One region of the Nocardia sp. NPDC056100 genome, then DNA from elsewhere that is predicted to be linked to it. Evidence: riboswitches for the same ligand, from Rfam matches in the RefSeq annotation. Region 1 holds a riboswitch; the other holds the start of a gene.
The links. Region 1 has a riboswitch for ZMP and ZTP ahead of glyA (serine hydroxymethyltransferase). Riboswitches for the same ligand answer to the same signal wherever they lie in the genome.
Positions count from the first base shown of each region.

Region 2: it holds a riboswitch for ZMP and ZTP, as region 1 does, so the genes downstream of both, ACFC0O_RS13700 (hypothetical protein) here and glyA (serine hydroxymethyltransferase) in region 1, are expected to answer to the same signal.

Region 1 is NZ_JBHJVY010000004.1:826,647-832,268, reverse strand. It holds gene ACFC0O_RS34260 (PhoH family protein) at 144-1,436, opposite strand; gene ACFC0O_RS34255 (DUF488 domain-containing protein) at 1,774-2,160, opposite strand; gene ACFC0O_RS34250 (hypothetical protein) at 2,182-2,454, shown strand; gene ACFC0O_RS34245 (glutaredoxin family protein) at 2,534-2,884, shown strand; gene glyA (serine hydroxymethyltransferase) at 2,954-4,249, opposite strand; ZMP/ZTP riboswitch at 4,367-4,452, opposite strand; gene ACFC0O_RS34235 (DUF885 domain-containing protein) at 4,499-5,622, opposite strand, start outside.
Region 2 is NZ_JBHJVY010000002.1:444,768-450,389, reverse strand. It holds gene ACFC0O_RS13710 (cupin domain-containing protein) at 1-116, shown strand, start outside; gene ACFC0O_RS13705 (hypothetical protein) at 140-514, shown strand; gene ACFC0O_RS13700 (hypothetical protein) at 708-1,676, opposite strand; ZMP/ZTP riboswitch at 1,704-1,783, opposite strand; gene ACFC0O_RS13695 (hypothetical protein) at 2,195-2,593, shown strand; gene ACFC0O_RS13690 (hypothetical protein) at 2,966-3,097, opposite strand; gene ACFC0O_RS13685 (hypothetical protein) at 3,326-3,514, opposite strand; gene ACFC0O_RS13680 (hypothetical protein) at 3,801-3,968, shown strand; gene ACFC0O_RS13675 (hypothetical protein) at 4,270-4,686, opposite strand; gene ACFC0O_RS13670 (DUF2789 family protein) at 5,218-5,622, opposite strand, start outside.

The DNA.
Region 1 (5,622 bases):
AATCGACCGACGAGCAGGTATTTGACCGGAATATACCCTGCGGATTATGAGATGAAACACACGCCATGAATTTGCCCGACCGAGTCGACGAATCGACTCGGCCGGGCAAGGGTTTTCACGGGTTTCGAGCGGACCGGCAACGCTTACGCGTTGGGGCCGAACTCCTCCAGCATCTCGGTGACCAGCGCCGCGATCGGCGAACGCTCACTGCGGGTCAGGGTGATGTGCGCGAAGAGCGGATGCCCCTTGAGCTTCTCGATCACCGCGGCGACACCGTCGTGTCGCCCGACTCGCAGATTGTCGCGCTGGGCCACATCGTGCGTGAGCACCACCCGCGATCCACTGCCCAAACGGCTCAGCACCGTGAGCAGCACATTGCGTTCGAGGGACTGCGCCTCGTCCACGATCACGAAGGAATCGTGCAGCGACCGCCCGCGAATGTGGGTGAGCGGCAACACCTCCAGCATGCCGCGCGCCTGCACCTCCTCCATCACCTCCGGGCTGGCGAGCCCGTCCAGGGTGTCGAAGACGGCCTGCGCCCACGGCCCCATCTTCTCGCTCTCGGAGCCGGGCAGATAGCCCAGATCCTGGCCGCCGACCGCGTACAGCGGACGGAAGACCACCACCTTGCGATGGGTGCGGCGCTCCAGCACCGCTTCCAGGCCCGCGGTCAGCGCGAGCGCGGACTTGCCGGTTCCGGCGCGGCCGCCCATCGACACGATGCCGATGCTCTCGTCCAGCAGCAGATCCAGGGCGATGCGCTGTTCGGCGGAACGGCCGTGCAGGCCGAACGCCTCCCGGTCACCGCGCACCAGCTGCACCCGCTTATCCGGCGAGACGCGGGCCAGTGCGCTGCCCCGGGCGCTCAGTAGCCGAATACCGGTGTGGCACGGCATATCCCGGGCCTCATCCAGATCGATCACCGAATCGCTGTAGAGCTTGTCGACGATTTCGGAGCCCACCTCCATCTCCACCATGCCGGTCCAGCCGGAGGTGACGACATCCTGTGCGTGATATTCCTCGGCCCGCAGGCCGACCGCGCTCGCCTTGACGCGCATCGGAATGTCCTTGGATACCAGTACGACTCGCTGACCCTCGGCCGCGAAGTTGAGCGCGCAGGCGAGAATCCTGGAATCGTTGCTGTCGGTGCGGAATCCGACGGGCAGCACATTCGGATCGGTGTGGTTCAACTCCACCTGGAGTGTCCCGCCACCGGTTCCGACCGGTATCCGCTGATCAAGCCGACCGTGGGCCAGACGAAGATCGTCCAGCATCCGAAGTGCCTCGCGGGCAAACCAGCCCAGTTCGTGGTGGTGACGTTTTGCCTCGAGTTCACTGATGACCACGAGCGGCAGCACCACGTGATGCTCGCCGAAGCGTGTCAGTGCCCAAGGGTCGGAGAGCAGTACCGACGTATCCACGACGAAGGTTTTCAGTCCTGATTCGGACGACTGCGAGGCGCGAACTCCCGGACCTGTGGTGCGCGTGCCCCGGTTGGAGGCGGCGCTCGGTGTGGGAGCGTTGACGGAGCGTGCATCAGTCACGGTGGGCTCCTTTGCCACTCGCGCGGCACCGCGCAAGCGTTCTCGCTGGGCCGGTCGGGCTCTAGGGTCGTACGACCCGAGGGCCGGGTGCCGGCCCCCTCGCACTGAGTTGCTCAGTCACGATCAGGACCTCCCGTACGAACCACACCTACGCGGCCCGCACAACCGACGCTACATTCGAAATCGCGATCCGGCTTCCCGACTGGCAGGCACATTGGTGAAGAACTCGTTAACGCGCTCCCCCTCTGGGCGTTTCGTCCAATTCATCGAGCAGGATCGGGACGTGACTGTGCTCAGGCACTTTCACCGCCGTCACCAGCGTCAACGGTTCCGCGGCGGCCTCGCGGCGCAAACGCGCCAAAGCGGCCTGCGCCGGGTCCGCGGCGAGTTCAACTCGATACCGTGTCTCGAATTCGGCGCGTCGCGTGTCCGGATCGTCGTGATACCACTTCCGGAGTTCGTTCGAGGGCGTCACCTCCTTCACCCATTCGTCGATCGCCGCCGCCTGTTTGCTGACCCCGCGCGGCCACAGTCGATCCACCAGCACCCGGCGGCCGTCATCGGCCGCGGGCGCGTCGTACACACGCTTGACCCGGTACCTCGGTTGCTGTGCCATCGGTCCATTACAGTCGAGGTCATGGCCGATACACAGGAACTCGAGGCGCTCTCCACCAAGGATTTGCACGACCGGGCCGTGAAGCTGGCGGTTCGCCACGGTGATGTGAAGTTCCTCTGGGAGCTGCTCAAGTCCATCCCCGCCGCCGAGGCCGCCGCGGGCGATCTGGGCGAGAGCGAGGCCGACATCAAGTACGTGCTGCCCATGCTGGACGACTACGTACACGCGGGCGAAGGCGAGATCGGCGAGGTGCTGCGCCCGATGTACATCGACTACCTGACCAAACGCTCCTAGTCGATAGCTGTGCGGTACCGCCGGAACCGGTACCGCGATGGTGTTCGCGGGCAATCCCTTTCGGCTCTAGAATCCGGACATGACCGCTGAGACCACCCCGGAGCTGGTCGTCTATCGACGCCCGGGCTGCCCCTTCTGCGCTCGCCTGCGCCGGGTGCTCAATCGCAACGGGATCGTCTACAGCGAGATCGATATCTGGGACGATCCGGAGGCCGCGGCGTTCGTCCGCAAGGTCGCCGACGGCAATGAGACGGTGCCGACGGTGAAGCTGACAATCGGTGCGCAGGAGCGCTATTGGGTCAATCCGCGACCGCAGTGGCTGCTCACGGTGATCAACACCGACGCCCCCGCGTTGACCGGCGGGCCGAAGAGCTACTGGCCGATCCGCCGCGACGACCTCCCCCGCCCGCGCCCGCCGCAGGCCAACTGACCCCTCCGCAAAGTAGCAGGCCCGCAGCGATTTCGATCGCTGCGGGCCTGCTGTTGCCTATGGCTGGACTCAGCCGAGCAGACGCCAGTCCTCCAGGCCCTCGTAGAGGGGGAACTGCTGGGCCAGCGTGGAAACGCGCTGACGCAGCGAATCCAGATCGGCGGAGCCGGTGAGGGCGGCCGCGATGATCTCGGCGACCTCGGTGAACTCGGTATCGCCGAAGCCGCGGGTGGCCAGCGCCGGGGTGCCGATGCGCAGACCCGAGGTGACCATCGGCGGGCGCGGGTCGAACGGAACGGCGTTGCGGTTCACGGTGATTCCGATTTCGTGCAGCAGATCCTCGCCCTGCTGACCGTCCAGCTGCGAGTTGCGCAGGTCCACCAGGACCAGGTGCACATCGGTGCCGCCGGTGAGCACGTTGATGCCCTTGGCGGTGCAGTCGGCGGCGGTCAGGCGCTCGGCCAGGATCTTCGCACCGGACAGGGTGCGCTCCTGGCGCTCCTTGAACTCGGGTGTGCCGGCGATCTTGAACGACACGGCCTTGGCGGCGATGGCGTGCATGAGCGGCCCGCCCTGCTGACCCGGGAACACCGCCGAGTTCAGCTTCTTGGCGAATTCCTGCTTGGCCAGGATCAGACCGGAGCGGGGACCGCCCAGGGTCTTGTGCACGGTGGAGGACACCACATCGGCGTGCGGCACCGGCGACGGGTGCAGCCCGGCCGCGACCAGACCGGCGAAGTGCGCCATATCGACCCACAGGTACGCGCCGACCTCATCGGCGATCTCGCGGAAGGCCGCGAAATCCAGGTGCCGCGGGTACGCGGACCAACCGGCGACGATCACCTTGGGGCGGGTGTCGCGGGCGATCTTGCGCACCTCGTCCATATCGACGCGGTGGTCTTCCTTGCTGACGCCGTAGGCGTGCACCTCGTACAGCTTGCCCGAGAAGTTCAGGCGCATACCGTGCGTGAGGTGACCGCCGTGCGCGAGATCCAGGCCGAGCAGCTTCTCGCCCGGGTTCATCAGCGCCATCAGCACCGCGGCATTGGCCTGCGCACCCGAATGCGGTTGCACGTTGGCGTAATCCGCGCCGAACAGCTCGGTCACGCGGGCGCGCGCGAGATCCTCGACGATGTCGACGTTCTCGCAGCCGCCGTAGTAGCGGCGGCCCGGGTAGCCCTCGGCGTACTTGTTGGTGAGCACGCTGCCCTGCGCCTGCAGCACCGCGCGCGGCACGAAGTTCTCCGAGGCGATCATCTCGAGGGTGTCGCGCTGGCGGGCGAGCTCGCCGCCCATCGCGGCAGCGACCTCGGGATCGAGCTCAGCGAGGGACTGGGAATTGACAGAGGAGGTCGTCTGCGTCACGGGGCCGAGTGTATTGGCCACGCCCGGAGTGTCGGCCAGGGGGTTCTGTGTGTCTTGATGCTGATTCATCGCAACCTCCGTGCTCGGAGGATTCTCGGGGGTGCCGAAAGTCCTCACGCCCAGCACCCAGGCGCGCGGTGCGGGACTTCGGTGCTTCCCGGTGGTTACATCCACCTCAGAGTGCGCCAGTCGCGGTGGTGTCAGCTTATCTTGCAGCCGGCCATGCTTCGGACTCGCACTTCGCGACGCTCACATTCGGCGGATCGCGCCCGGGGTGAGGGGTTCGTCGAGGAGGCGGCGGAAACGCTCGGAGCGATCGGCTGCATCGGGGGCCTGATCGAGCCAGCCGCCGAGCAGGCGGTAGCCCTCCACATAGGTGGAGATGTAGGCGCGCCACAGGGGTGAGGACAGGAAGCGCAGGGATTGGCGGGCGCGCTCGGGGGTGACCAGGCTCCAGCGCTGCAGGAATTCCGCGACCTCGTCCTCACCGCGATGCCGGTCGTGCAGCAGTAGCGCGGCATCCTGGCGCACGCCCAGCAGTTTCGCCGAGGCGGTCGAAATGCGTTCCGCGCGTTCACCATCGAAGCGCAGCCCGAGATCGGCGTAGATCTCCTGCGCCCAGCGGCCCCAGCCCGGGCCGACGATCGACTTCAGCGCCAGATCGGCCAGCCCCTCGGCCATCAGGCACTGCGGGGTGTTGACCACGAACAGGGTCTGCTCATCCTGACCCGCGCCCACCAGTCCGGCTTCCTTACGGCAGTGCTCGGTGTGATGACCCGGATACGACTCGTGCGCGATCAGATGCGGCAGCTGCGACAGATGCTGTTTCAGGTCGGAGTTGATGGCCACGCGGGACTGATAGTTGCCCAGGTAGTAATTGAAGCCGGACCACGGCTTATCGCCCACCACTTCGTATTCCACGCGTTCGTGATCGGGCAGCGGATAGCGTTCGCGCACCAGCTCGCGCAGCGCGCTGGAGAACGCGTCCACGCATTCGCGCAGCCGTTCGGGCGGAATCTCATCGCCGCGGCGATGCGCGGTGATGCGGTCGAACAGCGATCCCTCACCCGGCAGCACCTCGTCGAGTTGCCGATGCGCTTCGCGATAGTCGTCCTCGTCACCGGGTGCGATATCGACGTCGAAATACGCGCGCACCTCATCGATGAAGGAGATGTCATCGCCCGCGAATTTCCGCGCGGAGCATTCCAGCGCGCGCAGGTGCGCGTCCAGGAATTCGGTGCGCTCGGGCGCGAGGCCCGCGTCCGGCAGGTCTTTCAGCAGCGCGGCGGCTTTGTGCGCGAGCGCGCGCGGCTCCGGCTTCGGCGCGTTCTCACTCGCCCGGCGCAGTGCCGGATCACCGGTGTAGGCATCGA
Region 2 (5,622 bases), on a different contig from region 1:
CGTTCAGCGCGTCCAACGGCTCGGACACCGAGCCCGCCACCGTGATCGGCTGCGCGCCCGCGGGTATCACCGCAACCCTGGACGCGCTCACCGTCACCCCGCCCTGGACCGCCTGAACCCTGTAGCAAAGGACATCCCCATGACCGTCGTAAACCTCGACCAGGCCTCCGTTTTCACCAGCGACGGGTTCACCTTCCGCCCCCTGGCCGTCCCCTCCCGCGGATCCACCGATCTGGCGATCTGGCGGGTGGACGCCGCCCCCGCGGCAATCAGCGTCGAGCACAGCATGTCCCGCGAGGAAGTGTTCATCTCGCACACCATCGGCCTGCACGTCACCATGTCCGGTGAAGAACACCACCTGGCCCCCGGCGATGCCCTGTCCGTCCCGCCCAACACCAAGCTCGTCATCACCAATCCCTCACCCGACACCATCGCCACCTTCACCGCCGTCACCTCGGTCGGCATGCTCGGCACCATCGGCGACAACACCTTCGCCCCACCCTGGGCACAATAAGGCCGCTATCGATCCCGAAGCGGTTCACAGGAAGTCAGCCAACACGTCCTGCCCGGACCGCTGGATTTCGCTACGCCCGGATGCCAAATCCGTGGCCAAATCCAGCGGATCCGGGGCCAGCGTGCGGCAGTTCCCAGCCACGCGCCATGCGGCAGGAGCGGATGTTGGGGCCGGTTGGGCCAGTTGCTGCGGTCTAGTGGTGAAAGAGTCGAACTCCGGTGCGGGCGAGGGTAATGCGGTGTTCGCGACACGCCTCGGCGACCGCGTCTGAGCGGAGGGAGCCGCCCGGTTCGACGATCAACTCAACTCCGTGTTCGGCGGCGGCGTCGACGTTGTCGCGGAATGGAAGATACCCGTCGGAGATGAGAGTGATGCCCGAGAGCTTGGCGGAGTGTCGCCGCGTCCACCAGGTGCGTGCCTTGCTTCCGGCGAGAATCGTGCAGTCGATGCGTGATTGCTGTCCCGCACCGACGCCGATAGTCATTCCGTCCCGGACGTAGACAACGGTGTTGGACTGGGTATAGCGGGCGGTGATCATGCCCAGCAGCGCATCGGTCACCGCGTTGTCGCTCAGCGTGTGACCGTCGGCCACCCGCAGCAGGTCCGCAGTGATCGGCACACTGTCGCGGTCCTGTTCGAGAGTGACACCGAAGACCGTCCGGGACTCCGATTCCGGTGGCCGGAAAGTCGGATCGATCTCGAAGACGAGGAAACGGCCGCCTTTCTTACGGGCAAGTGCCGCAACAGTTCCGGGAGCATAGCCCGGGGCGATGATGCCATCGGAGACGATCCCGGACAGCATGTCGACGAGCTCGTGATCGACCGGCTCGGATACCGCGATCATGTCGCCGTACGACGAGCGAGGATCCGCGTCGCGGGCTCGCGCATAAGCCGCCGTGACCGCACCGTCGCCCAATCTCCAACTCGCTCGCATGGTTTCGTCGACCGGCCCGGCGAGCGCCGCGCCTGCCGGGGAAACGTGTTTGAACGACGTAGCCGACACGTGGCCCGTGGCGCGACTCGCTTCGGCGACAAGCTGCCAGGCATTGAGCGCGTCGAGATAATTGATCATCGATGCGAAGCCGTGCACGACTCGAAGATGATCACCATCGGTCGAAACCCGTGCGGTTTGATGCGGATTCATGCCGTAACGCAAGTCCATTGTGCTCCCCGTCTCTGGTCTCGAGATGGGGAGCACCCAGGCGTACGACGCTCCGATACTGCGCTTCCTCGTGGTCGGCCCACGCAACGCCAGTCGCGATCGATCACACGCTAACCCACGCTCGACCGAACGGCCAACCAGACCGAAACGCGCTGCATTCGGCAGTTGCGGACACCGGAACGGCCCGAGTCGCCTCGGGCCGTTGATCTTTCGAGGGTCCGCTGCGGTCCGCGCGCCACGCGGCAATAGAGTGCGTTTTCGCCCACGGCCCATCACCTCGGGTTTGACGGAATCGTTCATCGCCCCGCGAGAACGGATAGACACTGCGCGAAGTGGCCGTCGAGCACGGCAACAGCGCGCTGCGTCCCCCGCGGGATTCCGGGCCGAGTCCTGCATGGATGTTTCGGCTCCGAGGATTGTCGCAGTTGGGCAGACCGCGCGCCGATGTGGCGTCACACTGAGGCGGGGCGGGTGGCTGCATCCGCTGAATATCCACTCCCACAGAAGGACTGGCAGCAATGGAACCCGACGGCGCCTCCGCTATCCCTGAACTGAGCATCATCCCGGACACGGAGGTCAAGCCAGAAGAGTTGGCCGCCCTGACGCTTCGATACAACGGAGATGTACCCGAAATTGTGGTGCAGAACAGCGAGCAGGCTCACGTCTTCCCGCGGACCCTGCCCATCCGGGACGGGTCAGGCAACCTGATCGCGCTCTACGCGGCGTATGCCATTCCCACAGCGTCCACTCGCGCTCTGCCTGTGTACAGCGGCAACTACAACGGCCTGACTATTGACGAACACCTCAAGCTCGACCTCACCAAACTGGATGAGATGTACGCGCGCCGCCAGGACAGTACGGGCCAGACCGACGACGACGTTGCGCAATATTCGGAGGACTGGCCTACGGGCATGTAACACGACCCCACCGAAAATCCCCACGGCTACCGAGCGCCAGGAGGGACACGGACTCGCGCACTCCCTGGTGCGCAATACGACCCACGAGTGAGGTACTCCTGCGCCGACGAGCCCACGTTCATCGGCGTTGCGTGAGTTCGTCCGACGTCGGATCGGCACGGCTGATTGATCTTCCGCCGCATCGCGCTGGCTCGTTCGGTCAGCGCGGTATGCGGCCAGGGCGTTCGGCGGCGGTGATGTGGCACCCCGTTCGAGGCCGTCGCCGACATCAGCGGGCCGCGGACTGTGACCAGCTGAAGGCCCCGCTCAGTTCGGACTGGGCGGGGCCTTTTCGCGGTCGGCTGTAGGGTCTGCCGCCCGGTGCGAGCAGATCTATTCGCTCGCGAAGTCCGCGTCGGTGCCGATTTCGATCATGGACTCGTGCTCCGTGTCGGTCTCGGTGGCCTCGGCGGCGTCCGCGGCGAACTCTGCTTCCTGGTCCGGCGTGGCGTTGTCGTTGCTCATGGTCGACTCCCTCTGTGGTTCGGACTAGGGCCAGGACACTTCTCGGTCCCGGCCGACTGATGATTACCGTATCCGGACCGGTTGCGGGTCTCGTTCCCGAAGTTGCACAGCGGAATTCATCACCGCGCAAGATCGCCCCTCCGGTCGTCGTCACCGGCATCATCGCTGCCGCCTGCGCTGGCCGGTGAAGTCAGCGCGGTATGCGGCAAAGTAGTGCGATCGCTGCGGTCAGACGAAAGGCACGATGTTCCAGCGATGCCGGTGTCGTCGCGCCGGTCGCCTCAGTGCGCGCTCGAATTCGTGGGCTACCTCAGGCAATCCCGCGTCTCGCAATTGGTTGGGTAGTTCGCCATCGGTCAGGGCACCGTCGGCCAAAAGTGCTTCTAGTGCGGCCAGCTTCACGGTGTCGATCGCCATTCAGCCATCCTGCCTGATGAAACCATGCTGCTGTGCAGTCGCATCGGCAGCGGCGGACGTTCCGCTGGCCTGAGATCGGTTCAGCTCGCTGACCCTCGGCGGCCGGTTCGCACAGCGCGGTATGTGGGATCTGATGCGCGGCCGAACGCTGAGAGACTTTCAGCCCGCTGATCTTTCGGTGCATCGGCCTAGCGGTTCCACCTGTGCGGTAGGCAAGTAGCAATAGAGTGAGTTCTACGGCTGGCCGTGGACAGCGGTTGCCGAAGTCCCCGGGAAGGGGATCATCGTGACCAACTTGTCGAGAATCGTAGAGCCCGCACTGCTGGAACTCGCAAGCCTGAAGGCCGCCATGACCGAAACCGAGCGGGTGAGGCTGGCTTCGAGGCTGAGCGCGATCGAGCAGGTCTTGCTCGGGCTTGCTGCTGTCCTTCCGTCCGACCCTCGGATGAACTGACGATGGCTTAGTCGGTCGAGGCTTCGACTGCTTTATCTCGCACGGCATAGCGCTGGCCGGTTTGGTCAGCGCGATATGCGGCAGAATAGTGCGTTCGATGTCGGTCGAACCGGGGCATTTCGACTACCGATGTGCGGGCGCGGTTGTGAAATTTACAACGGCGCAGAAGTCGGAAGTCGCAGCGATCCGCTGCCTCGGATCGACATGGCCAGTGGAGCTTCCGCTGTGCGACCCCGATCAGCGCGCCACACGGCAATGGCGTGTGTTGTTGGGAGGCCGCAATTGAGTCTCGATCGCGGGATCAGTCGACGTGAACGCGAACCGATGCTATGACCGCATTGTGGAAGCCGAACTGGGTGACGACAATCGTCCGATCCCCTGTCACCTTCGGAATCCATGTCAAGACCAAGGTAGGGGTACCGATCCAAACCCCGAGATCAATCGCATTGGCAGTGCCGGTTTCCCTGTCCTGGATGGCAATATTTCCGTAAGAACTCGTGCGCATAATTCCAAGCTTGTAGCGGTTGCCTACCTGAAAATCCGTACCGAAGATCGTCATCAAACCATTGGCGGATGTGACATCTGCGGAAGCGGGCGGGGCCGCCACCCCCATCGCGCACAAACCAGCCATAACCACACCCGCAACAGACGTTGATCTCACGCTCTCCCCATTCCGCGTGGCACGGCAGGAGATCCCTTCCGCACCAACCAATTTCACCACCGGACACTACCGCAACGAGATCTGTACGTCGGTAGGCGAACTATTCGGCCGACCTGGCCAGGAGCCACCCAGGCTGGCAGGCACGGCCGGAGGCCGACACTCTCGCTCTCATTGGCATGTGCGCGCATTGGGAAGCTGCTGTCGGCCAACCGGTTTGAACGGCCGACCAACGCGCGGGTCGCGGCATGACCGGGCACTTCCAGGAGCCGGATCAACGGAGGTCCTCGGCTGATCAGATCGCGGTCCAGAAAGCGACGGTAGTACGTCTCATCGTTTCGGAGCAGATCCCATTGGGCCGCAACCGAGTTGCCGCCGTCTGAAGAATCGGTAGGTGAGTGCGCGCTGTCCGAATCCACGAGCGTGATTGTGCCCGTTTGGTACTGGTCGGTGCAGAGTGCGCGGGATGCGGCAGTTGCGGACGTTCCCCCGAACCCAGATCGGCTGGCCCGGTTGATCTTCGACTCACCCGCACTGGCCTGCCGGGGTCAGCGGGCTGGCCGAAACTGCTTTTGGGACATCGCACCGGTATCACAACGACTCGTGTAAACGCCTGTTCAGCACATCGATCCACTCTGCCCCTGGGAAATCGAATTCGATCATGTCCTTCATACAAAGCACCTGCTCGGGCGACCAGAACTCTGCGTCCAGGACCTCAGTGCCGGCATCGAGTTGATGCGTCTTGATGAATTCCTCCACGGACTCATCGTCCGTCGCCAGTTCTAGCTGCTCGAACAGGGCATTCAGGGTGTACGGGTCCGGATTCAAATCGGCCGTTGCTCGGTTCCGTGTGCAAGCAGGATTGGGGCTAGCGTACGACTGCCCGATCATCGGCGGATCAGCGCGTTCCAGCGAGCTGTGCTCGGCCTGTTGATCTTTCAGCCCGGTCGGATGGAAAGTGCTGCACGGCAGGGCAGTTCGATCGTGGTCTCGATT